Regions from separate parts of the Paenibacillus hebaui genome, predicted to be linked through region 1. Evidence: riboswitches for the same ligand, from Rfam matches in the RefSeq annotation. Region 1 holds a riboswitch; each other region holds the start of a gene.
The links. Region 1 has a riboswitch for cyclic di-AMP ahead of ACR32F_RS00155 (ubiquitin-like domain-containing protein). Riboswitches for the same ligand answer to the same signal wherever they lie in the genome.
Positions count from the first base shown of each region.

Region 2: another riboswitch for cyclic di-AMP. It lies ahead of ACR32F_RS06915 (hypothetical protein); the one in region 1 lies ahead of ACR32F_RS00155 (ubiquitin-like domain-containing protein).
Region 3: another riboswitch for cyclic di-AMP. It lies ahead of ACR32F_RS17905 (3D domain-containing protein); the one in region 1 lies ahead of ACR32F_RS00155 (ubiquitin-like domain-containing protein).
Region 4: another riboswitch for cyclic di-AMP. It lies ahead of ACR32F_RS10710 (C40 family peptidase); the one in region 1 lies ahead of ACR32F_RS00155 (ubiquitin-like domain-containing protein).

Region 1 is NZ_CP196836.1:30,576-36,721, forward strand. Features, by position in the region: gene ACR32F_RS00145 (HD domain-containing protein) at 1-1,201, shown strand, start outside; gene ACR32F_RS00150 (TatD family hydrolase) at 1,539-2,309, shown strand; cyclic di-AMP (ydaO/yuaA leader) riboswitch at 2,551-2,803, shown strand; gene ACR32F_RS00155 (ubiquitin-like domain-containing protein) at 3,076-4,260, shown strand; gene rnmV (ribonuclease M5) at 4,416-4,961, shown strand; gene rsmA (16S rRNA (adenine(1518)-N(6)/adenine(1519)-N(6))-dimethyltransferase RsmA) at 4,966-5,868, shown strand; gene yabG (sporulation peptidase YabG) at 5,928-6,146, shown strand, end outside.
Region 2 is NZ_CP196836.1:1,565,148-1,571,293, forward strand. Features, by position in the region: gene ACR32F_RS06890 (hypothetical protein) at 1-636, opposite strand, end outside; gene ACR32F_RS06895 (XRE family transcriptional regulator) at 664-867, opposite strand; gene ACR32F_RS06900 (urease accessory protein UreF) at 1,139-1,840, opposite strand; tRNA gene ACR32F_RS06905 (tRNA-Leu) at 2,203-2,285, shown strand; gene ACR32F_RS06910 (glutathione peroxidase) at 2,457-2,933, opposite strand; cyclic di-AMP (ydaO/yuaA leader) riboswitch at 3,303-3,479, shown strand; gene ACR32F_RS06915 (hypothetical protein) at 3,596-3,994, shown strand; gene ACR32F_RS06920 (HAD family hydrolase) at 4,155-4,838, shown strand; gene ACR32F_RS06925 (Nramp family divalent metal transporter) at 4,993-6,146, opposite strand, start outside.
Region 3 is NZ_CP196836.1:4,052,051-4,058,196, reverse strand. Features, by position in the region: gene ACR32F_RS17915 (ABC transporter substrate-binding protein/permease) at 157-1,620, shown strand; gene ACR32F_RS17910 (amino acid ABC transporter ATP-binding protein) at 1,607-2,329, shown strand; cyclic di-AMP (ydaO/yuaA leader) riboswitch at 2,598-2,797, shown strand; gene ACR32F_RS17905 (3D domain-containing protein) at 2,800-3,477, shown strand; gene ACR32F_RS17900 (polysaccharide deacetylase family protein) at 3,689-4,480, opposite strand; gene ACR32F_RS17895 (hypothetical protein) at 4,635-4,979, shown strand; gene ACR32F_RS17890 (PspA/IM30 family protein) at 5,100-5,771, shown strand; gene ACR32F_RS17885 (DUF350 domain-containing protein) at 5,868-6,146, shown strand, end outside.
Region 4 is NZ_CP196836.1:2,315,219-2,321,364, forward strand. Features, by position in the region: gene ACR32F_RS10680 (glycosyltransferase family 4 protein) at 1-442, shown strand, start outside; gene ACR32F_RS10685 (YkvI family membrane protein) at 579-1,634, opposite strand; gene ACR32F_RS10690 (xanthine phosphoribosyltransferase) at 1,839-2,420, shown strand; gene ACR32F_RS10695 (hypothetical protein) at 2,518-2,847, shown strand; gene ACR32F_RS10700 (hypothetical protein) at 2,968-3,186, shown strand; gene ACR32F_RS10705 (carboxymuconolactone decarboxylase family protein) at 3,326-3,655, shown strand; gene ACR32F_RS10710 (C40 family peptidase) at 3,761-4,225, opposite strand; cyclic di-AMP (ydaO/yuaA leader) riboswitch at 4,232-4,363, opposite strand; gene pelA (pectate lyase) at 4,774-5,733, shown strand; tRNA gene ACR32F_RS10720 (tRNA-Leu) at 5,914-5,997, shown strand; gene ACR32F_RS10725 (carbohydrate-binding protein) at 6,106-6,146, opposite strand, start outside.

The DNA.
Region 1 (6,146 bases):
CTGGCAGTTGATTAATACGCCCGAATTTCAGCGTTTACGTCGTATTCGTCAATTGGGTACTTCGTATCTTACTTTTCACGGCGCAGAGCATAGCCGCTTCTCACATTCCCTGGGTGTTTACGAAATTACGCGCAAGATTATTTCCCAATTTGAAAGAAGTCATTATTCAGATTGGCCGAGGGAGGAAAAGACCGTAGCCCTTTGCGCAGCGTTGCTGCATGATCTTGGACATGGACCGTTCTCTCACTCTATAGAAGAAGCTTTTGACATGAATCATGAGGATTGGACTTGCCGTATCATTACAGGCGATACCGAAGTAGGGGCGATCTTAAGACGGTATGCTCCCGACTTTCCAGAGAAAGTTGCTTCTGTTATTCAAAAAACGTATGAGCAGCCGATTGTTGTTAATCTGGTGACGAGTCCACTTGATGCGGACCGAATGGATTATCTGCTCAGGGATGCTTACTTTACAGGTGTAAACTATGGAACGATCGACCTTGATCGTATCCTGCGTATGCTGCGTCCATATCACGGACGAATCGTGGTTAAGGAGTCGGGCATGCACGCCGTGGAGGATTACTTAATGTCCAGGTACCAGATGTACTGGCAAATTTATTTCCATCCGGTTACCCGAAGTTCGGAAATTATATTGCGGCAAATATTTAAACGGGCGAAAGAGCTTATACAGCAAGGGTTCCAATTCCGCTTCTTGATCGATCCTCTGCCTCAGTTATTCCAAGGAGAACTATCGGTGGATGAATATTTGCAACTGGACGAGGCTTTGATTCAGACGGCGTTTATGCAGTGGCGCAAAGAGGACGATGCTGTTCTGAGTGAATTGTGCGAACGTTTTATGGATCGCAAATTATATAAGTATGTTGAGCTTGAACAGATCGACTTAAGCATGATTGAAGAGATTCGGGAAGCCTTTATTAAAGCAGGTCTCAATCCCGAGTATGATCTTGAAATTGATTTTCCAACAGATAACCCGTATGATGTGTTTCGCCCGAATGAGTCGACGGATAAGCAGATTCTCCTGCTTGATCGGCAGGATAAGTTACATGAGTTGTCGGAAGTCTCCGATATTGTCCGTTCAATCAGTGGTCTTCATCGGGGAAAACATCACTTGTATTATCCGCAAAATAAGGTAGATCCGATTATTCATGAATTACCGTCCCATATTCGCCCCTACTTCTCATAATAGGTCCAACTCTAATGATGAATATGCATGCAAAAGGCTTTCTAAAAGAGCTATTTTCCATGATACAGTAATCTGCTTTAATGGAGAGTATATGTAGATCGACATAATTTTGTAATCAGAGCATTTTGGAAACATCTGATTTGGCCGGAATTTAGCTATATATAGATTTAAAATCGCAGGATATCTCCATATGTTGATGATGTGCCTGCCAAGTAAAGGAATCAAGTCATGAAAATGGACTAAAATTTAAATCTTAGGAATTCATATGAATTTAATTTCGGTAATGATTAGTTGAGAAAAGGGATAATATTTATTCGACACGAAGGGAGCAATATACATGATGTTATTCGACACACATACTCACTTGGATGCACCGCAATTCGACGAGGACCGCGAGGACATGATTCAGCGTGCTGTGGATGCAGGGATTGGCCGTATGATCAATGTTGGCTTTAACCGGGAGACCATTCCATCCACGATGAAGCTGGCTGAGACCTATGATTTTATATACGCAGCTGTAGGTTGGCACCCGGTAGATGCGATCACGATGCAGGAGGGCGATCTGGAATGGATTGCATCTTTATGCAAGCATGAAAAAGTGGTTGCCATCGGTGAGATTGGATTGGATTATCATTGGGATACTTCGCCGAAGGAAGTGCAGCACCGCGTATTACGACAACAAATTGCTCTGGCTCGTGAAGTGAATATGCCTATTGTGATCCATAATCGGGATGCGCACGAGGATATTGTTAAGATTTTGCGTGAAGAGAAGGCGGGCGAGGTAGGCGGAGTTATGCATTCGTTCTCTGGGAGCTGGGAAACGGCGAAAATGTGCCTGGATCTGGGCTTTCATCTGTCCTTTGGTGGGCCAATCACGTTCAAAAATGCAAAGCAGCCCAAGGAGGTACTTGAGAAGGTCCCTATGGATCGGTTTTTTCTCGAAACGGACTCTCCTTATTTGACACCTCATCCTTATCGTGGCAAACGAAATGAGACAGCGCATGTACGTCTGGTTGCGGCAGCAGCTGCGGAAATTAAAGGTATTTCCTTAGAGGAAATTGCTGCAATAACAACCAAAAATGCCATGGAACGATTTGGGATTCGTTAAGATATCGAGTAAATCAGGTGAAAAAGGGAGTTAAGCGGAGTTAATTTGCTCTTTGATCCAAATAAATCAAGAATATTACAATATTTTAACCAAATATTCAGAAAAACGTACTTGATCGATGCTTTACAACATGCATCAAAACAGGATATCATCTTTTCAGTGAATTGTTGCGCGGAAAATTGGACAGATGTTCGGGGGATGAACAAAGGGACACTTTCCGATGAAACAACATTACTTTCATGAATCAGTCTCGCTGAGTCTCCGTTAACGGAGAGCGGGGGAACCAATAGGGCTTAAACATCGGTGGAAGTAACCGATGCGCAACATTCGCTGACCCAAAACAGCGAATGGATCTGCGAAGCCGTATTTGATTTCTTCTTTGGGTCTCGGGGTGAATTCAAGGGCGTCCGCCATGAGCGGATGACCTGAGATAGGGCGGCTCTCTTTCGCCCGAACCCGACAGCTAACCTCGCAAGCGGAAAAAGAGAGGCAACCTCGTGCATGAATTTCCGATATTCAAAATCATTCGGAAGCCACGAAAGAGTTCCTCTTAAACTCTTTCTTTGGCTTTTTTGTTTTTGAATAAAAGAAAGACAGTCATCATACGGTAAGTATTCAGGACGATGACATCATGTTGCGAAGATTGGTTCATGGTGCAGAACCGGTTATGTTAGTCTAACCTGTGTTCTGTAGAAAATTTGGTATAGTCACGTCAAAGACATCATGCATTACTTTAGACGGCGAGGCTATGAAGGAGGACGGAGAAGTGGGCACATTCCAACCAGAAGAGACCCATGAGTCACGATCATCCAGTAAGTCTTTCGCGTTGCGGTGGAAGCATGAGAACTTGCGTCAAATGGCATTGATCGCGATTTTCTCAATTGCGCTTACAATCATGATCTTGTTAGTCGTTTACGGTCAGGCCGGGAAGCAAATTTCACTGGTTATTGATGGCAAAGCTCAAGCGGTAGAGACTCGTACAGGAATGCTTCAAGAAATGTTGGAGGAGCAGTCAATCACAGTCAGCCCTCACGATCAGGTATCCATGCCCTTGAACGGGGCCATTGCAGATGGAGACCGCATCGTTATTGAGCGGGCCGTTCCAGTTAATATTACGGCAGACGGAAACACCAAGACTCTGTATACAACCGATTCATCGGTCCAAGATGCGATTCAAAAATCAGGTATTCAGATTGCAAGTAAAGATAAAGTGTATCCTGCACTTGGGACCAACATTAAAGCGGACATGAAAATCCGTGTAGTGCGTGTAACAAAGCGTACAGTAGATGTGAAACAGCCGGTTGCTTATAAAGTGATCAAAACGGCTGACCCTAGCTTGTACAAAGGCGACAATCGCGTCGTTGTCAGTGGTAAAGAAGGCACCATTGTACAGCATATTGAAAAGGTGTTCCAAGATGGAGAATTGGTCTCCAAAAAAATGGTTGGCAAATCGGTTGCTAATAATCGAGTTGATAAAGTGATCGCTGTTGGCACCAAGGCTAAACCAGTCGTGAAAGAACCGAAGATTCAGACGGTATCGGCTAAAACATCTACAACCAAAAAAGCAACGACAACGAACTCGAAGAAAACATCTGCCTCGGGCAGCAAAGTAGTTAACGTATCGGGGACTTCTTTTAAATACTCCAAAGTCCTTAAGAACGTATCCATGACTGCCTACTCTTCCGAAGAGCCTGGCATTGGTACTAAAACAGCTTCCGGTACTCGTGTAACGGAAGGGCGCACCATTGCGGTTGATCCTAAAATCATTCCAATTGGCTGGTGGGTCTATATCGAAGGCCTTGGCTTCCGTCGTGCGGAAGACACAGGTGGTGCGATTAAAGGCCACAAAATTGATGTGTATTATGATAGTGTAAAGCATGCCCTGAATTTCGGACGTAAGAAAGGCAAGACGGTTTATGTAATCGGTCCGGTGAAGCCGGAAGCGAACTAATTTCGTTTTACTTTGAAATGGGAATGCTATAAAATAGTTGCATGATTGATTCATGCGGAATATGCGGCGGAGGGGTCTGAATGCAGTCTCCCCCGCCGTTTGGCAGAGAAGAGGATATTCCTCTTCTTTTTGCGTTAGAAAGGAAGAAATGGAACATGATAAAAGAAGTCATCGTGGTGGAAGGACGTGACGACACCGTAGCCATTCGTCGCGCGGTCCAGGCAGATACAATCGAGACAGGTGGATCTGCAATCAACCAGCGCATTCTGAAGCGGATTGCGCTCGCTCAAGAGAGACGTGGTGTCATTATACTGACAGACCCGGATCATGCCGGCGAACGCATTCGTAAAATTATTGCCAATAAAGTCCCAGGCTGCAAGCACGCCTTCATTCCGGAAGCCGATGCAACGCGCAAAGGGGACATTGGGATCGAGAACGCCTCACCGGAGGCGATTCGGCATGCTCTGGCGCGCGTACATACTTCATACGAGGGTGCCCCGAGCCTGATCGATTGGGAGGACCTGATTGCCGCAGGGCTTATCGTACACCCGCAAGCGGCTGCACGGCGCATGGAGATGGGCAATCTGCTGGGTATTGGATATTGTAACGGCAAGCAGTTTCACAAACGTCTGAGTGTATTTCAAATTACACGGGAAGAGTTCTCCGCAGCATTAGCGCAAATTGAACGTGAAGGATTGTGAGCATATGAAGGACAAGGAAGAAACGATAGAAATTGCAACGCCCAAACGAACCAAAGAGATTATTCAAAGACATGGATTCTCATTCAAGAAAAGTCTGGGTCAGAACTTTCTGATCGATCAAAATATATTAAACAAAATCGTTAACGCAGCCGATTTGGACGAGTCCAAGGGGGCACTGGAGATTGGGCCGGGTATTGGAGCACTCACAGAGCGATTGGCTCGGGTATCTGGTCCTGTCACAGCCGTAGAGATTGACCAGCGTTTGATCCCTATCCTAGGAGAAGTGATGGAGCCATATCCGAATGTACGTGTGCATCATGGGGATGTGCTGAAGCTTGATCTGGCCGAGCTGTTCCGCACGGATTTTGCAACAGTGGATAAAGTAAGTGTAGTAGCAAATCTGCCTTACTATGTAACGACGCCAATCATGATGAAGCTCCTGGAAGAGAAGCTGCCGGTAGACAGCATTGTTGTCATGATTCAAAAGGAAGTGGCTGAACGTATGGCTGCTGCACCGGGATCGAAAGACTATGGCAGTCTGAGCATCGCAGTTCAGTACTACAGTATGCCTGAGCTCGTGTGTATTGTGCCTCCTACGGTCTTCATTCCGCAGCCTAATGTGGAGTCAGCTGTTATTAAACTCAAGGTACGTGAGCAACCACCAGTTGAGATTCCTGATGAAGCACACTACTTTGAAGTGGTACAGGCTTCTTTTGCCCAGCGGAGAAAAACAATCTCCAACAACCTGAAAGCCCGCTTCTTTACAAAGGAGAACAGGGAACAGGCAGACCAACTGCTGGAGCAGGCAGGAATTCAACCGTCCCGACGCGGAGAGACGTTAAGTCTGCAGGAGTATGCTACACTCAGCACCGTACTGTGGGAAGCAGGGGTACGCGCAGCGCTGTAAAATTCGAATGAACCAAACCGGGTCTTTGCCCATACGATGGGGTAGAGGTGATTACGTTGATGAATATCGGAGACTTGGTCGTTCGGAAGTCATACGGCGGAGATGTGACTTTCCGGGTAGAAGGCCTTCAGTTGGACGGTGCGATCATTAAAGGGACCGAGTTCCGACTGTTAGCCGATTCCCCGATGGACGACTTGATACAGGTTCCCTACGAGCCGCAAAGTGCCAAGACCAGGCAAGCGCATGTGAAGGCACATCAGACCCTCTCGCGCTTGCAA
Region 2 (6,146 bases), 1.5 Mb from region 1:
AATATTGGAATACTTCGGATATAGCCGCCGGATACACTCTGGGCAGATATCATGTGTGAATTCAGCATGGGTATGTTTCTCCAGATAACTCTCTACAGAGTTCCAGCTGTCTTGCTCATCCTTGATCTGTTTACAGACTGCGCAAATGGGAAGTAGCCCGCGTAGGGTGCGCACTTCAGACAGAGCCTTCTTCAATTGATGTTCGGTTTCTTTCTGTTCGGTAATATCGGTGTGTGCAATCAGGGCAAGATCGGTGCGCAGGTGTGGATCAGCTTGGGGTAACGGGGTGAGTTCTGCGCGAAACCACCGTGGCTCCCTATGGACAGTTTGGATGAAAATGTCGTATGTATAACTGTCGGAAAAAGGCATGCTGATATTTTTCAGCTCTTGAAGCATTTTCGTGTTCTTTGCTTTCTCCTCGCGTGATGTGCATGTCTCGATAAGATGAAGATACTGAGATGGTTCAGACGTAGATCTGTAGTTACCCGTTTCATTCCGGTTGGGAAGCTGTTGCCCGAGTCCTTCTTGCCATGCTGTGTTGCAGCTGCGGATCGTCCAGTTGTGATCAACGATGATAAGCTGGTGATGCATGGAATGGAACGACAGTCTCTCCAAATCGGGGGTTAAGTAGCTCATGGGATGAGGTCCTCCTTGGCAGAAATCTTATCTTAAATCATCTGGAATATCCAGAATGTCTGCGACCAGGTTCCTGAACCGGGTTGCTTTGCGTGTGCCGTGAATAAGATTAGATAGACGGTAAGGCGGAATGCCGTGCTGTTCACAAAATGTTTTCTGGTCGACCTGGAGTTCGGTAAGCCGTCGTTTAATGGCCCATCCGAACGAAGTGACAGGTTTCTTTTTGTTCAAAAGGGTTCACCCCTCAGTTGGAATGTAGTATTCAGCTGGCCTTTCTTTGTGTAAAATATATAGAGATGCGAGCTGTAAATTCAATTATATACGTAATTACGTTATCTAACAATTAAAAAAGACGGAAAAAAGTGTATTTTTGGTTTTAAAATGGCGTAAATGCGTTAAATAGACAGAGAAAATGACATAAAAAAACACACCAGCAAGGAGTTTGCGGCGTGTTTTTTATATCCTACTGTATGGGGAGGCAGGTAGTGTGGAGGAGAGGGGGTCACGCCTTATAGGCGTGAAGACCGGCTCCGAGCATATGGAAGCTGGGGAACAACGATTTTATGGACACTGAGGCTGGCTGTGCCAGCCCATCCGCAGCAGAGGCGCTGACGGTATGCCATTCATGCTCCAGGTCTGCGGCCAGGCGAACCAACAGTTCCTGAGTTGTATCTGTGTTAAGAGGAATGACTTTGGAGGCTTCGGCTATGCAGGCACTCATGGCTGAGTGCAGATAACCAAGGACCGCATCCTCGACAGGGATATCGAGGTGGTGGTTAATCCAGGCATGAACAGTGGAGAGGCAGCCGACGGATTCATACTTGGCCAGGATCTGTTCGAGTTGGCTAAAATCAATCCAGGGATGGAGTGCGCGGGCGAGCTTGATCAGTCGTTTACCCATAGTGGAGGCATGTTCTCTGAGATCCACAGGAGTTCGCTGGACGTGAACAAGCTTGTCGATCAGGGCTGTACGCCATGTATCATTATGATCTGTAGCTGTGTAAATACCTTTAATCGCCATACCTTCAAGACGAACGATACTGGGGTGCAACTGACAACGCATGAACGATTCCAGATCTTCAGCATTACGAATGGTACCTTCAGCGATATGGGCATCCATACCGAAGGAATGAGTAAACCCTCCGACCTGGATAGAGGAATCAAGCAGTTTGACATAATCGAGCAGCTTATTCCCACGGTTCACAATCTTTCGCCTCCTACATTCGTTAAATGTTATGTTAAATAACATTTGTACTCCTGTTTAGTTTGTTTTATGTGTGTAAATCCGAATTATATGTTATATATAATCACACAAATATCTGATTTTTGTCAATAGTTCTCTGGTATTTAAAGTAAAATAGTTTTTGTGTTATTATATATGACTTGATGAGTAGTTTTTAAAGGTGAAATGAGATCCAATGTAATGATATGCATTTGATAGGATAAAATGACGAGAATATCCGTTTTATGAAGAAAAAACGAACGTTAAAATGACATTTGAAAAAATACTTTACTTTTAAATATGAACCGGGTATAATCAATTCTGTTGCCGATTATTTACGACATGCGGTCGTGGTGGAATGGCAGACACGCTACCTTGAGGGGGTAGTGGGCGTATGCCCGTGGAGGTTCGAGTCCTCTCGCCCGCATCATAATGAATGATAAGAAGAAGCTTCCCATATTGGGTGGCTTCTTTTTTTTATTGTACGGATAGGCAGATCCGCAAACGAAAAAGGTCATCCGTTTGCCCAGGTTGAATTGTTGTTCTCCACGGGTTCGGATGACCTTATTATGTTATTTATTGCATTTATGCCAATGGCTTATTTAAGCAAATCCTTAATGTCCGCCTCAATCTTGTCAGGTGTTGTTTTGGGTGCATAACGTTTCAGAACACGTCCGTTCTGATCGACAAGGAATTTGGTGAAATTCCACTTAATTGCTTTGGAGCCGAGCACACCAGGAGCCTCTTTGCTGAGATGCTGGAAGAGAGGGTGCGCGCTCGAACCATTCACATCGATTTTCTCAAACATCGGGAAGCTAACACCATAGTTCATCTGGCAGAACTCAGCAATATCGTCGGAAGAGCCTTTTTCCTGTGCAAACTGATTGCTTGGAAAACCGAGAACTTCAAAAGGGGAGTCCTTAAACTTGTCTTGCAGCTCTTGCAGACCTTTGAATTGGGGTGTGAGGCCGCATTGGCTTGCTGTATTCACGATAAGCAGTACTTTGTCACGATATTCAGACATTTCAACTTCCTGACCGCGAAGGGTGTTTACTTTGTATTCATAGACTGACATGAGAATCGCCTCCTATTATGTGTTCTTCTATTACCTATTATATTGATTGCAATTAAATAATGCAAAATTAATATCGTCTTTTATGCTCATTTAGGGCATGTATTGTATAAACTGTGAATGATATTCCTCATGATTTTTGAAAAAAAGAGAATTAGAGAGATTTGAAGACTTGCATGTAGTATAAATACGATGTAAGCGTTATTATTGGCATGGAATGGTGAAAATCCGCCGATTCGGTGATCTGTGAAGACTTTACACCGATTGGGCGCGGGTGTATGATTCATATCGTAATTTCAATTTAAATTAAATTTTTTACATGAAAAACGAAACAAACGATAATATCGCTCTGATTAATCATAATAAGGAACGATGTTTTAATCGCTGAGTTTCCATTCATTTCATGGGTGGGAAACGGGGGAACCAACAGGATGCGCTGTTCACGACAGTAGGCATCCATGGGGTGAATTTTCCGGTGACAGCCGGAAATAGGGCGACTCTCGCGCCCGAATCCGTCAGCTAACCTCGTAAGCGTTAAAGGGAGAGGCAACAAGCCGTACGCTGGTTCATGGCGTTTTTCGCTATGAATTATTTAAGAAGCGTCCGGGAGGCCTTGGTCCCCCACGCTTCTTTTTTGTTGTCTTTTCACGCTAAGGGAGGAACGAATGATGGATAAAGAGATGATCTTAGTGACTGCTCCAAATGAGGCAGGCCGTAAATTTATCAAGCTGCTGATGTACAAAAAAATGCCGTTTGCCGTTCTGACCAACAGTGCAGGGGAAGAACGGAGGCTTCGGAGAATTGGAGTGGAGCATGTCATTCGCATGAATACGGCTGCAGCTCAGAAATGGTTTCTGCCGCAGGGCAGCGTCGGCAACGTTTTTATTTTTGAGAACAGTCTAAACCTGACCTGTCGGTATTTACAGATCTGTCGCTCATGGACTTCCAAGTCTCTATGTGTTATTACAGAGCAAAGCCATCCTAAAGGAATCTACCGAGGTATGGGAGCAGACCGAATTGTTTATTCTTTAAATGGTGAGGTTGGGTTCTTGCTTAATGGTTAATGCGCTCGCTTGTGATTGATCCGGTGTCAGCTGCCTGTTATAATTGTAATTATAAATAAACGGAATTCTGAGGAGACTCATGCATGATGGTGAGTCTTCTTTTTTATGATTCAGGCAATGGAAGAGATCGTTTTCCTGTGGCTCACAAGGAGGAATAGGCGTGCCGGATGTACATGGGTTAAAGTGGTTGTTCTTTGATGTAGGGGATACGCTGGTGGATGAATGGGAGCCAGTGGATGATATTATCGGGCAGTTTGTTCGCGAGGCTTGTGCGTTAGGATATTCGGTGAAAATAGAGACGGTACGAGAGCTGTTTGCTTTGTGTTACCGAAATTATGAGCAGTGGCCGATGAAAGTAGCCATTCGCACATGGATCAGTGATGCCGAACATCGGGAGCGGATTCAGGAAAGATTGAAGTTTCGCAAGGAACTTGAACGTCCCTTTGCGTCTGCCGACGTTGTTCTCCAGACCTTGTCGGAGCATTATAAGATTGGCATCATTGCCAATCAGAGTCCGGGGACAGAAGATCGGCTGGAGAGCTACGGGTTGCGCAGATATGTGGATGTGCTCGCCTGTTCGGCTGAAGAAGGAGTGTCCAAGCCTGATCCTGAGCTGTATGCTGTAGCGCTGAAACAGGCAGGATGTAAACCCGAGGAAGCGGTAATGATCGGCGACCGGATTGATAATGACATCATGCCTGCGAAGAAGCTGGGGATGCACACGATACGGATTTTACAGGGGTATGGCAGATTCCAGCCAGAGCGTGATGATGAGGAGCGTCCAGACTGGACGATTGAATCACTGGAGCAGCTTCTGCCTCTGTTGGTCATAGATCGGGATTAGGAAACTGAAAATATATAGTAGCAATTATTCTATCATGGTAAAGTTGCTGCACAGCAGTATAAAAGGCTGATCGTCTCAAGAGATACGTGACTTGAGACGATCAGCCTTTTTGAGTTATTTGCTTTGTGCTCGGGTTGCTGCTATTAGAATGTTATTAGAACAAGAGGATGGTTTGGATAATCAGGTATACATTTAGAACAACAATAACTCCAGCGATGATCCAGGAGATGATTTTGAGCCACAATTTGTTGGCAAATGCACCCATGCTTTTTTTGTCACTCGTAAACATCACCAGTGGAATGACGGCAAAAGGTAATTGCAGTGATAGCACGACTTGGCTCAGAATCAGCAGTTCCTCTGTGCCGTGTTCTCCAGCAATGGCTGTTACAATAACTGCCGGAATGATGGCAATTAGACGTGTCACGAGACGACGCAGCCATGCCGGAATGCGAATGTTCAGGAAGCCTTCCATTACAATCTGCCCGGATAGCGTACCGGTGAGAGTTGAGTTCTGACCTGAAGCGAGCAGAGCAACACCGAACAGGATGCTTGCAATGGTTGTGCCCAGCAGGGGTGTCAGCAAATGATAAGCATCTGTGATCTCAGCAACCTGGGTCATGCCTGCGCTATGAAATACAGCGGCGGACACAATCAGGATGGCTGCATTGATGAACAGGGCCAGCGTTAATGCGATAGTTGAATCCATGGTGGAATACAGAATCGCTTCTTTTTTACCTTTAGGTGTTTGTTCAATCTGACGTGTCTGCACAATGGAAGAATGCAGATAAAGATTATGTGGCATAACCGTAGCTCCGATAATCCCTATGGCGATGTAGAGCATGGCTGGATTTTGTAAAATCTCGACATTCGGTACAAAACCATGGAGTACCCCACCCATATCCGGTTTGGCAAGAAATAGGTCAATCCCGAAGCAGAGGGCGATGGTAGCCATCAGCACAATGACTAGTGATTCCAGTGCGCGGAAGCCTTTATTTTGTAACAACAGGATGATCAGTACATCGACTGCGGTAATAATGACGCCGTATAACATGGGGATGTTAAATAGCAGCTTCAGTGCGATGGCGGAACCAATCACCTCGGCAAGGTCGGTGGCTGCAATCGCAAGCTCACACAAAATCCATAACATGATGACTACAGGCATACTGAACCGTTCGCGGCAGGCTTGAGCCAGATCCCGTCCTGTAACGATCCCGAGCTTTCCAGCGAGTGACTGTAATACAACAGCCATCAGGTTCGAGATTAGAATAACGGACAATAAGGTATAACCGAACTGAGAACCACCCGCAA
Region 3 (6,146 bases), 3.2 Mb from region 1:
TCGATAATTATATCATATTGGCCTATTTATTTCAGAAACAAGTCAGGAATTGTAATGTCAAAATGCATTGCATAATCATGCATTGTACTTTATAATGACTCAGGCATCAACTTGAGAAAGCACACAAACACAAAGTATTATAAGGGGAGAACAGGGTTGAAATTGATTAGTCGTTACACCATGATGCTGTTGGCCTTTGTGGTCTTGCTAACAGTAGTCGCACCTACTGCGCTGGCAACCGGAACCACAGGCAATTCAAGCAGTAAAAAGCTGGTGCTCGGTACAAGTGCCGATTTTGCACCATATGAATTCCATAAAGTGATTGATGGAAAAGACGAAATTGTTGGATTTGATATTGCCATTGCTAAAGAAATTGCTGCCGACCTCGGCGCAGAACTTGTCATTGAGGATATGGGCTTTGACGGGCTGCTGCCTGCATTGCAGAGTGGCCGCGTGGACATGGTCATCTCAGGAATGACTCCGACAGATGAACGTAAGAAAAGCATCGACTTTTCGGACACCTATTATAAATCAAAACAAGTCATCATGATTCGCAACACGGATAAAGACAAATATCCAACGATGGCTGAGCTGGAGAATCAGAAAATTGGTGTGCAAAAAGGCTCCATTCAGGAAACAATCGGACAGAAGATTCCGGGTGCGAAGCTGACCTCGCTCGATAAAATTTCCGACATCGTGCTGCAACTGCAAACGAAGCGTGTGGACGCTGCAATTGTGGAAGATACGGTCGCTGCTGGTTATCTGGACGATATCATTGGACTGGCTCCTGCTGTTCCTGATGAAGAACAGGTGGAAGCTGCAATCGGTATTCGCAAAGGTAATACGGAGCTGCTGATTGCTGTCAACGGAACGCTTGAACGACTGAAAAGCGAGAATAAAATCGAGCAAATGGTTACGGAAGCGAGCCAGTTGAATGCGGACAGGCTGGACAAAAATCAGAACATTTTTGAAATCTTCTGGCAATACAAAAGTTTCTACGCAACGGGCGTAGGCTACACATTGTTATTATCTGCACTTGGCGTACTCTTCGGGGTTATTATCGGTTTGATCATCTGTTTGTTCCGTCTGCATGACGTGGCCATTCTGCGCTGGATTGGAACAGCCTATGTTGAGGTCATTCGGGGTACACCAATGCTGGTGCAATTAATGATTATCTACTATGGTGTTTCCTTGACCTTTGGTATTAATTTCTCTGCTCTACAGGCTGGTATTATGACACTTTCCATTAATAGCGGTGCCTATCTGGCGGAGATTTTCCGTGCAGGTATACAAGGTGTGGATCGAGGTCAATTGGAGGCGGCTCGTTCTCTGGGTATGGGGAGAGGCGCGGCAATGCGATATATCGTGCTTCCACAAGCTTTCAAAGCCGTATTGCCGGCAATTGGTAATGAGTTCGTGACCATCATCAAGGAATCCTCCATTATTTCGGTTATCGGTATGGTGGATATCATGTACCAGGCAAGTGTAGTCAAAAACATTACGTACCAGGGAATGAATCCATTCCTTATTGCGGCAGCGATCTACTTTGTGTTGACATTCATATTGTCCAAGCTGCTCGGTCGATTGGAAAGGAAGTTGAGTGCAAGTGATAGACGTTAGACAATTACACAAATCTTATGGAAACAACGATGTGCTTAAGGGCATTAACGTTACAATCGGCAAAGGCGAGGTTGTTGTGGTCATCGGTCCATCTGGATCGGGAAAAAGTACCTTCCTGCGCTGTCTGAATCTGCTGGAGCAGCCTACTTCAGGTGAAATTGATTTCGAAGGCGTGTCGATCACGGACCCGAAACACAATATTAATGCAACGCGTGAAAAAATGGGGATGGTGTTCCAACATTTCAATCTGTTCCCGCACAAAACGGTGCAGCAGAACATCACGATTGCTCCTATTAAAGTGAAAAAACAATCGTCACAGGAAGCGGACCAAATTGCAGCGGACCTGCTAAAAACGGTTGGCTTATCTGATAAAAAGGATACATTCCCGAATCAACTGTCTGGTGGACAGAAGCAGCGCATCGCCATTGCACGGGCACTTGCCATGCAACCACATGTAATGCTGTTTGATGAACCTACCTCGGCGCTGGACCCTGAGATGGTCGGGGAAGTGCTCGATGTCATGAAACGGCTTGCTGAAGGCGGTATGACGATGGTTATCGTAACGCATGAGATGGGTTTTGCTCGTGAAGTGGGTGACCGTATCTTGTTCATGGATGGCGGAGTTATTGTTGAAGAGGGAACACCGGCAGAAGTGTTTGGTCAACCCAAACATGCACGTACACGTGACTTCCTTGCCAAAGTGCTTTAATTAATTTGTTACGATTACTCATGCCATTTTGGTATATGCATTGCTTGAGATAGTATCAAAAAAGAGCCTTTACTGACTTCAAGTCGGTAAGGCTCTTTTTTATGGGTAGCATAAGAATGAATTTACATAAAAAGTAACGTTTTTGTTACCGATATTAATCATTTTTTATAGACAATTTCTTGAAAAACCTTTATTTAATCCACATGGATTAAACGCTGTACACGTATTTGGTAACATTTACTACAACTATAGGTTACAATATTGTGATATATTGTTCCTGCCGAAACTTTCAGAGTGGGAAGTGTGGAGGATGTAACGATGCAGATTGTGCAGGGGAAGATCTATAGCACGCTGCTTGGGGTGAATTAGGTCGTACATAACGTATGGAATGTGATTTAGTACCTATAGGGTGGGTCTCCTCTATCCGAATCCGACAACTAACTTCGCAGGCATAATGAGGGAGGAAGACCATGATTAACAAGAAACGTATAGCCAAAACAGCAACAGCATTGCTGACCGCAGTAATGCTCATTCAAGCCGTTCCGGCTCACGCAGATTCAGTTCATGTGGCCAAAGAAGGGGATACCTTCTACACCTTATCGAAGACATATGGAGTAGCACTTAACACACTTATAAAAGCTAATAATGACATTTCGCCTTACAACATTTATGGTGGTGTAAAAATTACGATTCCTGGCAAAGCAAACACGGTATCTGCAGCTGCTGCGGCTCCTGAGGCTAAATCACAGGCCAAAACAGTCACGACAGCAAGTCTGGATGTCAACGCAGATAACAAGGTCGTTCAAGCCTGGGGGAAAACGTTCGATTACAGCAAGGCAGTGGATGTGAAAGCAACGGCATACTCTGCAGATGCATCCGAAAACGGGGGATGGGGTGCGGTGGATTACTTCGGTAATGCACTAGAATTGGGCACGATCGCAGTAGATCCATCTGTAATTCCACTGGGTACTAAAGTGCTGGTGACAGGTCATAGTCATCCCGGACTGCCGAAACAGGCATTTGTAGCCACAGCACGTGATGTGGGAGGCGCTATCAAAGGCCATCGGATTGATATCTTTATCCCTGGAAGTAAACAGTCTGTGAGCACATTTGGCTTCCAGAATGTAGAGTTGTATATTTTGAAATAACACAGAGATAGGTCTTGCATCCATCCAAGAAAAAAAAGGTGTCCATCGGTCACGGTTAAAGTGATTGACGGACACCTTTTTTATACCCGATGGCAGCGAAGCTGAAAGAGCCGAAGGACGCAGTAGAATCTGAACGAGTGATGTTATTATCCGTCAGTACACACCTGCTTCTAGTGCTGATCCATGCGAGGATACCCGTAAAGGAAGCTTTCTAATTCTTGCCCTTTGGCAGCCCCAACATTTCGTCCAAGGTTACCAGATCATACCCGTGGTTACGCAACTCCTCAATGATTTCAGGAAGTGCCTCAATTGTACCGCTCAGATTCGATCCCACACCGCCTCCTGCATGTTGCAGAACGATTGAACCGGGTTTCACGGCGGATAGGATGTTTTCTTTCACCTTGTCTTTGGAAAGACCTTTCCAATCTAGTGAATCAACGTTCCAGTTCACAATGCTGTAATGTTGTCTGGCAGCCCATTGCAGCTGTTGTTCATTAATGTCCCCATAGGGTGGGCGAATCATCTTGGGCGTGTAACCTGTTAGATTGCGAATGATATCTCCTGTATGTAGGATTTGTTTACGAAATGCATTCATGGTCAGCTTGCTGAACTCGGGATGATTATAACTGTGATTGCCTACGATATGTCCTTCCTTCACCATGCGTTTCACCAGATCCGGGTGTTTCTCTGCACGGCTTCCCACAATGAAAAAAGTAGCTCTTACCTTATATTTCTTCAAAATATCCAGAACCTGCGGGGTGAACCGTGGATCAGGGACATCATCAAACGTCAGTGCGACCTGTTTCGTAGAGGGACCATTGGTTTTGAATGTATCAGCATATTTTTGTCGGAGCTGTCCAAGTGTCAGCTGTTCTTCTTGTGAAGAATTGGAATTCGAAGCGGGTTCACTTTGCAGGCTTGAAGCAGCCCATAACAAAGCAGGAGAATAACTCCCTCCAAGAAGAATAATTATGACCGATAACATAATGAGGCGTACACGCATGATAGCGGCCTCCTTTTCCCAGTTTGCGTTCTCTATGGTATGCCCGAAGAATCCAACGAATATGCGTGCTGTGAGATGTTTCATTGCTCATTTTTTCAATCCCAGCGATAATTCCACCATAGATATCATATATAAAAAAGGATAGGTGGATTAGATGAATACATATGACTTGAAATCCGTTCGTTTGCAGGTAATTGAAGCTGGAGAAGATAAGGTTTTTCTGGTGACTGGAGGAAAATCGCATATCGGAGCGGTTGCGACATTTTACTCCGATCGTGATCGAGTGAGTGGGGCTACGGTTCAAATTCCAGGGCACAAAGAACAAGAGCTGTGTGAACGTCTTGCTCGCAAGGCAGCGGCTCACTTGCAGGTAACAGTGACCGTTATTATGGGTATTCATTTTGATACAATTACACGAATGCAGATTGATGAGATTGTGCAGACTGCAGAGAAGTTGCTCGATGAGCATTTGAACAAAACCGATCGGCCTGTTCAATAGTTCCATAAGGGGGATAATCGTCTTTCATGATTTTTTTTGTTAAAATTGAAACGAGAGGCAACTTCCTACGTATGTATGATTATATACAAGGATGTACTATCGACTAGGAGGAATTCCATAATGTCCATTTTCAAACGATTGCGTGACTTAACCATGTCTAACATTAATTCCATTATTGACAAGGCAGAAGATCCGATCAAGATGACCGATCAATATATCCGTGATATGCATGAAGATCTAGAAGATGCGGAGAAAGCTGTTGCTGCTCAGATTGCCATTGAGAAGAAATTCAAGCAACTGTTCGAAGAACAGGAAGCTCTCGTGAAGAAGCGTGAAGAGCAAGCACACACAGCTGCGCGTGCACAGAACCTGGAGCTTGCTCGTCGGGCATTGGAAGAGAAGAAGGTCGCTGAAGAGAAGATGACCGAGTACAAAACAAGCTATGACCAGAACAAGGCATCTGCTGATAACCTGCGCAGTAAGCTGGACGAAATGCGCAAACAGTTGAACCAGATGAAAAATAAACGTGAAACATTGGTTGCGCGTTATAACGCAGCAAAAGCACAAACTGAAATCAACAAGGCACTGAGCGGATTCGGCTCCGATACAGCTAGTGCTGGTATGAAGCGCATGGAAGAAAAAATGATGCAGATGGAAGCTCAAGCTGAGGCAAGCAACGAAATGTCATCCAAAGGGAAATCGTTGGATGAAGAGTTCGAGAAGATGGGTAAAGACCAGGCAGTTGAGGATGAATTGGCTGCGTTGATGAAGCAGTATGATAATAAGAACTAGAACCTTGTAATTGATCAGGGTTAACCAGCGAAGGAGAGACCGGCTTTCTCCTTCGCTTTTAAATGCGGTTCATGTTGAAATGTGGGGGCTATGTAAATGGATTTGAACATTTTGGCAATGCTGGTCTGGGCATTATCAGGTTCGGTTTTGTTGTTTGTTTTGATGTATGTGGATTCTTTGTTCACGAAATATAAGGATTTTGCTGAAGTGAAGGCAGGCAATATGGCCGTTACGACACGTATGGTTATGAAGCTGTTTGCTCAGGGATATGTATTGGCAACCTCTATCTCGACAGCGGGTCATCTTGGAGAAGCATTACTGGTGTCCGTCGTTTCATTTATCATTTTGCTGATTTTGGAGAGTGTTGTTCACTTT
Region 4 (6,146 bases), 2.3 Mb from region 1:
GTTACACATTATTGGAGACGGACCGATTCGACCTGATCTGGAAGAGTTAGCGCAGCGGTTGGGGATCTATAATGAGACCATTTTCTATGGTTATACCCTGCACCCTGAGGAATTCATGCCATTCTTTGATATTTTTGTACTTCCGTCACGGGCAGAAGCATTTGGTTCCGTCTTCGCCGAAGCAGCGCTGAGTTGCCTTGCTCTTGTGGGCACGGATGTAGGTGGCATACCAGAGCAGATCGAGGATGGTAGCAATGGTTTACTCGTACCGGCAGAAGATCCTTTTGCACTGGCTGAAGCGCTTGAAAAGGTGATGCTGGACCCGGCTTACCGGTATGAACTGGCTCGTTCGGCGTGTGAAAAAGCCAAAACACACTATTCTCTCGGCAGATCGGTGAATGAGCTGAAAAAAATGTATCTGCAGTTTTCCAGCCAAGCCTAGAACCTAGAACAGAAAGTGCAAGCCGCTGTGCTAAACAGCGGCTTTTTGTCATGCTTAAGGATAGAGTAACACGCAATAACTTCTGTCATGAACCAATGAGGTTCATAAAAGTACATAAAATACATAACCATGAAGTTCAGATGTTTTTGCGTCCATGAAAGGCGCCCCAGCGGTCCAGCACCAATTTGGCAGCCCAGACCAGTGCCATACTTCCGAAGATAGGATAAAGGATGGATAGCAGAGAGCTGAATCCAAACTGACTGAGTGAGTAACATAACAGCATAATGGTTAATGTAATTAAACGAGGATGTACACGTAAATGCTGCCTGAGCTGTAGGGTCATTCCATAGATGTCGGCCACAAATGTACTGAATATTTCCATGAAAATGAGGGATACATAGACGGATTGCACCGCCCATCCAAGTTGAAAGGCAATGCTGCCCATCGGGATTTCGAATTGGATGATGCCTGGCATCTGTGCTGACATGGCGAAGTGAGCTGCCATTAGCATGAATCCCACACCAATGCCTCCCAGCACTCCGCCCCATTTCAGTACTTTGCGACTGCGAATCTGGTTACCTAGAGGTACGAGAACGGCCTGGGCCAGCACCAGATTGAACGAGGTGTAAAGCAGTGGAGACAGCCAAACCTGAATCGGGCTTGCGTCTGTCGTAAGTGTTATAAATCGCATAGCACTTGGATGATGAAGAGTGCTGGTAATCATGAGCAGGGATAACAGGAGCATCATCGGCACTACGATGCTATTCATCTGAAGAATGGCTTGAATGCCTCGTCCAAGCAGCAGATATGAACCTACGAGCGTGACAATTAAGCCAGTCTGATAATGTAATCCCAGGTGTTCGACGAAAACAGAACCTGCCCCAGCAAGCATCACACTGTTCACGCCGATGAGAATGAGGAGAACTACCCAAGTGATCCATTTACCTGCCTTGTGGCCAAATAAGTGTTTGTTGAGGTCCTCATAGGTGCGGGAACCGGTATCGTGGGCAATCAGCATCATTTTGGTACCTAACCAGACAAAGAGTATGGTGGATAAGCCGATGGTGATGGTGGCCCATTTGCCATACTGGGTAAAAAACTGCAAAATTTCCTGTCCGGTTGCGAAGCCGGCTCCGACAACCGTTCCGATGTATGTAAATGCAATCTGCAGCACCCGAAATGTCTGTCTCATATGTTTCCCCTCTCAGGCCCCTGTATAGTTTGGACATGCGGGTACCATGGTACAAGGTATGCTTGACCCACGAAAGTCATGACAATCGATAGAGAGCAGTGGCTTGAAAAAGATAGTCAGAACAGTGCTCAGGCAATTTCGCTTGAACTCAGAGCTAGATATATGATACTTTTACCTCATAGGATAGGCTGGGGAGGTCAAATTATGGAAGTATTGAAACAACGAATTTTACAAGAGGGTGTCGTCATCTCGGATCAGGTGCTTAAGCTGGATGGCCTGTTGAATCACCAGATTGACCCTGGATTGACGATGGAAATGGGACGCGAGTTTGCTGCCCGTTTTCGTGAAAGTGGGGTAACTCGGGTGTTAACCGTAGAATCTTCAGGAATTCCGGTTGCTTTTGCCGCAGCTTATGAACTTGGGGTACCGCTTGTATTCGCCCGTCGCAAAAAAACACTCTTGGCTGATCCCGATGCCTATTGTGAAAGAGTACCATCCTTTACCAAAGGGATCGTAACGGATATTATGGTATCCCGTGAGTTCATTCATGAGAATGACCGAATTTTGTTCATTGATGATATCATTGCCAATGGGGATGCCGCTCGTGGAGTGATTAAAATTATTGAACGTTCGGGTGCGGAATTGGTCGGATTCGGTGTTGTGGTTGAGAAATGTTTCCAAGCGGGAGCACGTACCATTCGTGAGCAGGGTATTCCAGTGGAAGCCTTGGTACGTATACGTTCTCTGAACGATGGAACCGTGCAATTCGACGATAACGTAATGTGACATTTTAAAGGAATAAGGCCTATTTTTTGAACTATGCCTTTGCATGACCGCTGATTTCATTTATAATGGGGTTATGTTAGGGAGAGGAGGCAACACCATGGGGAACCAACCTGCAACAGAACAATTTTTTATTGATAAGCTGGCGAAATCGAAAGTTCATTTTGAACGTGCCCTGGATTGTAAACATACGGAATTCGATGACCTTTATCCCTATATGATTGAACATCCTCAATTTTTCTGGTACAAACGCTATGTTGCCTGGTCAGAATTGCTGACGATTGTAGGCTTGTGCGAAGAGTTGTCCTTCTCTTGGAAAGAACAATTTACACCGCATCAAGTTGCGTACCTTGAAGAACGTGTGATGTCCGCCAAAGTGCTTGATTTTTGGTTCGAGAAGAACGACAGCAAAGAGCACGCGCAGCGGTAACTTTCAGTCGGGGACATATTTTCGAATGACATGACAGTCCAATACAGTCACGTGAGACCTAAATGACTTTTCATTTAGGTCTCTTTTTGTAAATTAATTTGGAGTATAGGAGCCATGGACATGATTAGTGATACAGAATTGGACACCTTGCGTTTATCGGGGGAAAAAGTAAGAGTGGTGCGGGACGAGCTGGAGTCTAACGATGTAACGGGTATTGTTGTTGCCTGGGATGGCGAGCAGGTACTCATCCGCCGTCAGAATCGGCGTGTTGTTAAGCTGGATCGCCATTACCGATATCAGCTGTTCAGCGAGCCGCGCCAAAGCCCGCTTAGTGAGTAATCTCTTGTGATTTTACTGGGACCATGCGAGCAATGCTTGGAATTACCATGATGTTTTGGCATAAATGATTCACTCGGGAGAGAAGATAGGTACAGTGAGGACGTTCTGTAACTATAGTCGAGAGGAAGTGCTGCAAGCTATGACATTGATGAATGATAAAGTTCATGCCTACAAGGATCAGATTGGAGCATTGAGCGATGTGTTACCTGGTGTAGTGAAGTCTTATCATGAGTTTACCGGAGAGTGTTTTCAGCCTGGAGTCATTGATGCAAAGACAAAACAGCTGATTGCACTCGGGATAGGCTTGTTCGCGAACAATGAGGTATGTACGTTCTACCATGTGGAAGAGGCCCGTGCCAAGGGCGCTACAGATCAGGAGATCATGGAGACGGTTGCTGTGGCCGGAGCTGTAGGAGGCGGACATGCACTGTCTCAGGGTGCCATGAGGGTTCAAAAGGCGCTACATTAAGTATAGAAGTCGAGAGTACACCTGTTTCGTAAACATAAGCCCCAAAACAAAGAGGAGGTTCCGGATTTACCCGGAGCCTCCTCTTTGCAATATATCAGACCAAACCTATATTTTTCCGAGCATTTTGTTATACATAAATTGTCCTGTCACCCGGCGTGAAGTTACGTAGCGATCGTTGAAATACGGATTCGCTAGTTTGGTGATGCTTACACCCTTGCTGCTTGATGCATGAGCAAATTGTCCGCCACCAATGTATACGCCAGTGTGTGAAACGCCGTTGCCCATCGTATTGAAAAATACCAGATCACCTGTACGAAGATTGGCCTTGGATACTGGAGTACCTGCTTTGGCCTGCTGCTGTGAAGTACGAGGTAACTCAATGCTATATTTGTTGAAAATATATCTCATAAATCCTGAACAATCAAACCCGGCGAGAGTAGTACCACCCCATTTGTAAGGTATGCCAGTCATGTTGTCAACTACGGTGTTAATACTACTTGCCTGTGTGCTTGTTGCACCGGATGTGAATAGAACTGCTGCTCCAAAAATAGAGATGATAAGCTTTTTCAAAATTTATTGTTCTCCCTTCGATGCCTACGGAGTTAGCTAAGGGTTCGGTTGAAGGTTCCCTATATTTCCTATGTACAAGAATAATTCACCCAGAATGGTTCCTCCGTTTTCAAACATGAAACTCGGCAATGAATAATTAAGTTTTTGTAACCTTTTGACACTATATTGCATAAATGCGTAAATGTCAAACCTATATTAATAACTTCTTAGCACCTCAATGTTAAAGGAATTCAAGCTTTTTAGGTGGAATTGATGTTGCCGTCTAGATATGCTTGATGACAAAAAAGTAATATTGTTTCAGCGGTCATCCAATTGGACAAATAAGTAAGTTTGTCTTTTGTGATTAAAACGATCCCGAAAGGTTCAATTCAAGTGCTTTGTTACATTTTGTTGCAAATATTGACAAAATCCGTTTTATTGCATAAGATAACTTCATTCTATACCACATATTGGATAAAAAGAAATATTAAAGGTTAGATAAATAAATAAAGGAGGAGGGAAGGGGTTTATTTTGTAGTAATCAAAAAAAATTGGGGAGAGTGAATGAATTGTTAAAACCTAAAGCGAGATTTGCATCTTTCGTATTGGCATGCACGTTTGTTCTATCTATTGTTGGGGTGGCATTCCAACCTGTTGGAACCGTGTCTGCTGCTGATGCTTCCGGAACTACAGCCAGTCTTTCTGATATTTTGAAGAACCAGAGAGCTGACGGAGGGTGGAGAAAAGATTACAGTCAAAATAGCGGGGAATGGGCAAAGTCCACGATCGACAATAAAGCTACATACTCAGAAATTAGAAGATTGGCTAAGGAATTCAAAAAGACAAATGATCCGCGCTACTCAGCTGCTGCGATCAAAGGAATCAACTTTTTGATCAATATGCAGTATTCGAACGGCGGATGGCCTCAAGTCTACCAAAGCTCGGGATATCACAAGCACATTACTTATAATGACGATGCCATGATTAATGTAATGTACATGCTGGATGAAGTAGCAGCGCGCAAGGGTGACTTCTCGTTTATCGACAGCACACTTGCCAATCGAAGCAACAACTCAGTTGCTAAAGGGGTAGATGCTATCCTGAATACACAGGTGGTTTCAGGTGGCAAGTTGACAGCGTGGGGACAACAACATGATTCCAGCTCCCTTCAACCGGCAGGAGCAAGAATTTATGAAGTACCATCTCTGACGGCTAGTGAGAGTGTAACGATTGTTAATTTCCTGAAGACCAGACCTGCTAATGCCAAAATTACGGCATCCATCAAAGGAGCAGAGGCTTGGTTCAACAAAGTGAAGATTTCGGGATACAAGTACGAAAGAGCAAACGGAGACAGCAAAATTGTCGCTGATTCCAAAGCGGCACCCATCTGGGCTCGCTTCTATGAAGTGGGGACAGATAAACCGATCTTTATTGGTCGTGATGGGGTTGTTAGATACAAATTAAGTGATATTGATAAGGAAAGAAGAGGCGGTTATGCATGGTATGGCAACTGGCCTTCCAAACTGTAACATTTAAACAAACGTGAGGCTTGACATTGTACATCGATAGCTGGCTATAAGCGAAGCCCGAACTGGACATGAATGTCTGGCTCGGGTTTTATTATATTGTTTTGAGTATTGACATGCTGTATCCCACATGATATATTATTTCTTGTCGCCGAGATACATAATGTCGGAGATATACAATATGCGGTCGTGGCGGAATTGGCAGACGCGCACGGTTCAGGTCCGTGTGGGCTAACCCCCGTGGAGGTTCGAGTCCTCTCGACCGCATCCAATAAAAGGTTCCTTGTTAGGCTAACGCCTTCGGGGAACCTTTTTTGTGTTGATAACATGAAATGTAATTCTTCTGTTATATCGTCCCAACTTTGTTGGTTACGATTACTGAGCCGATACATGGATACGATCGATATTTGGCCCCT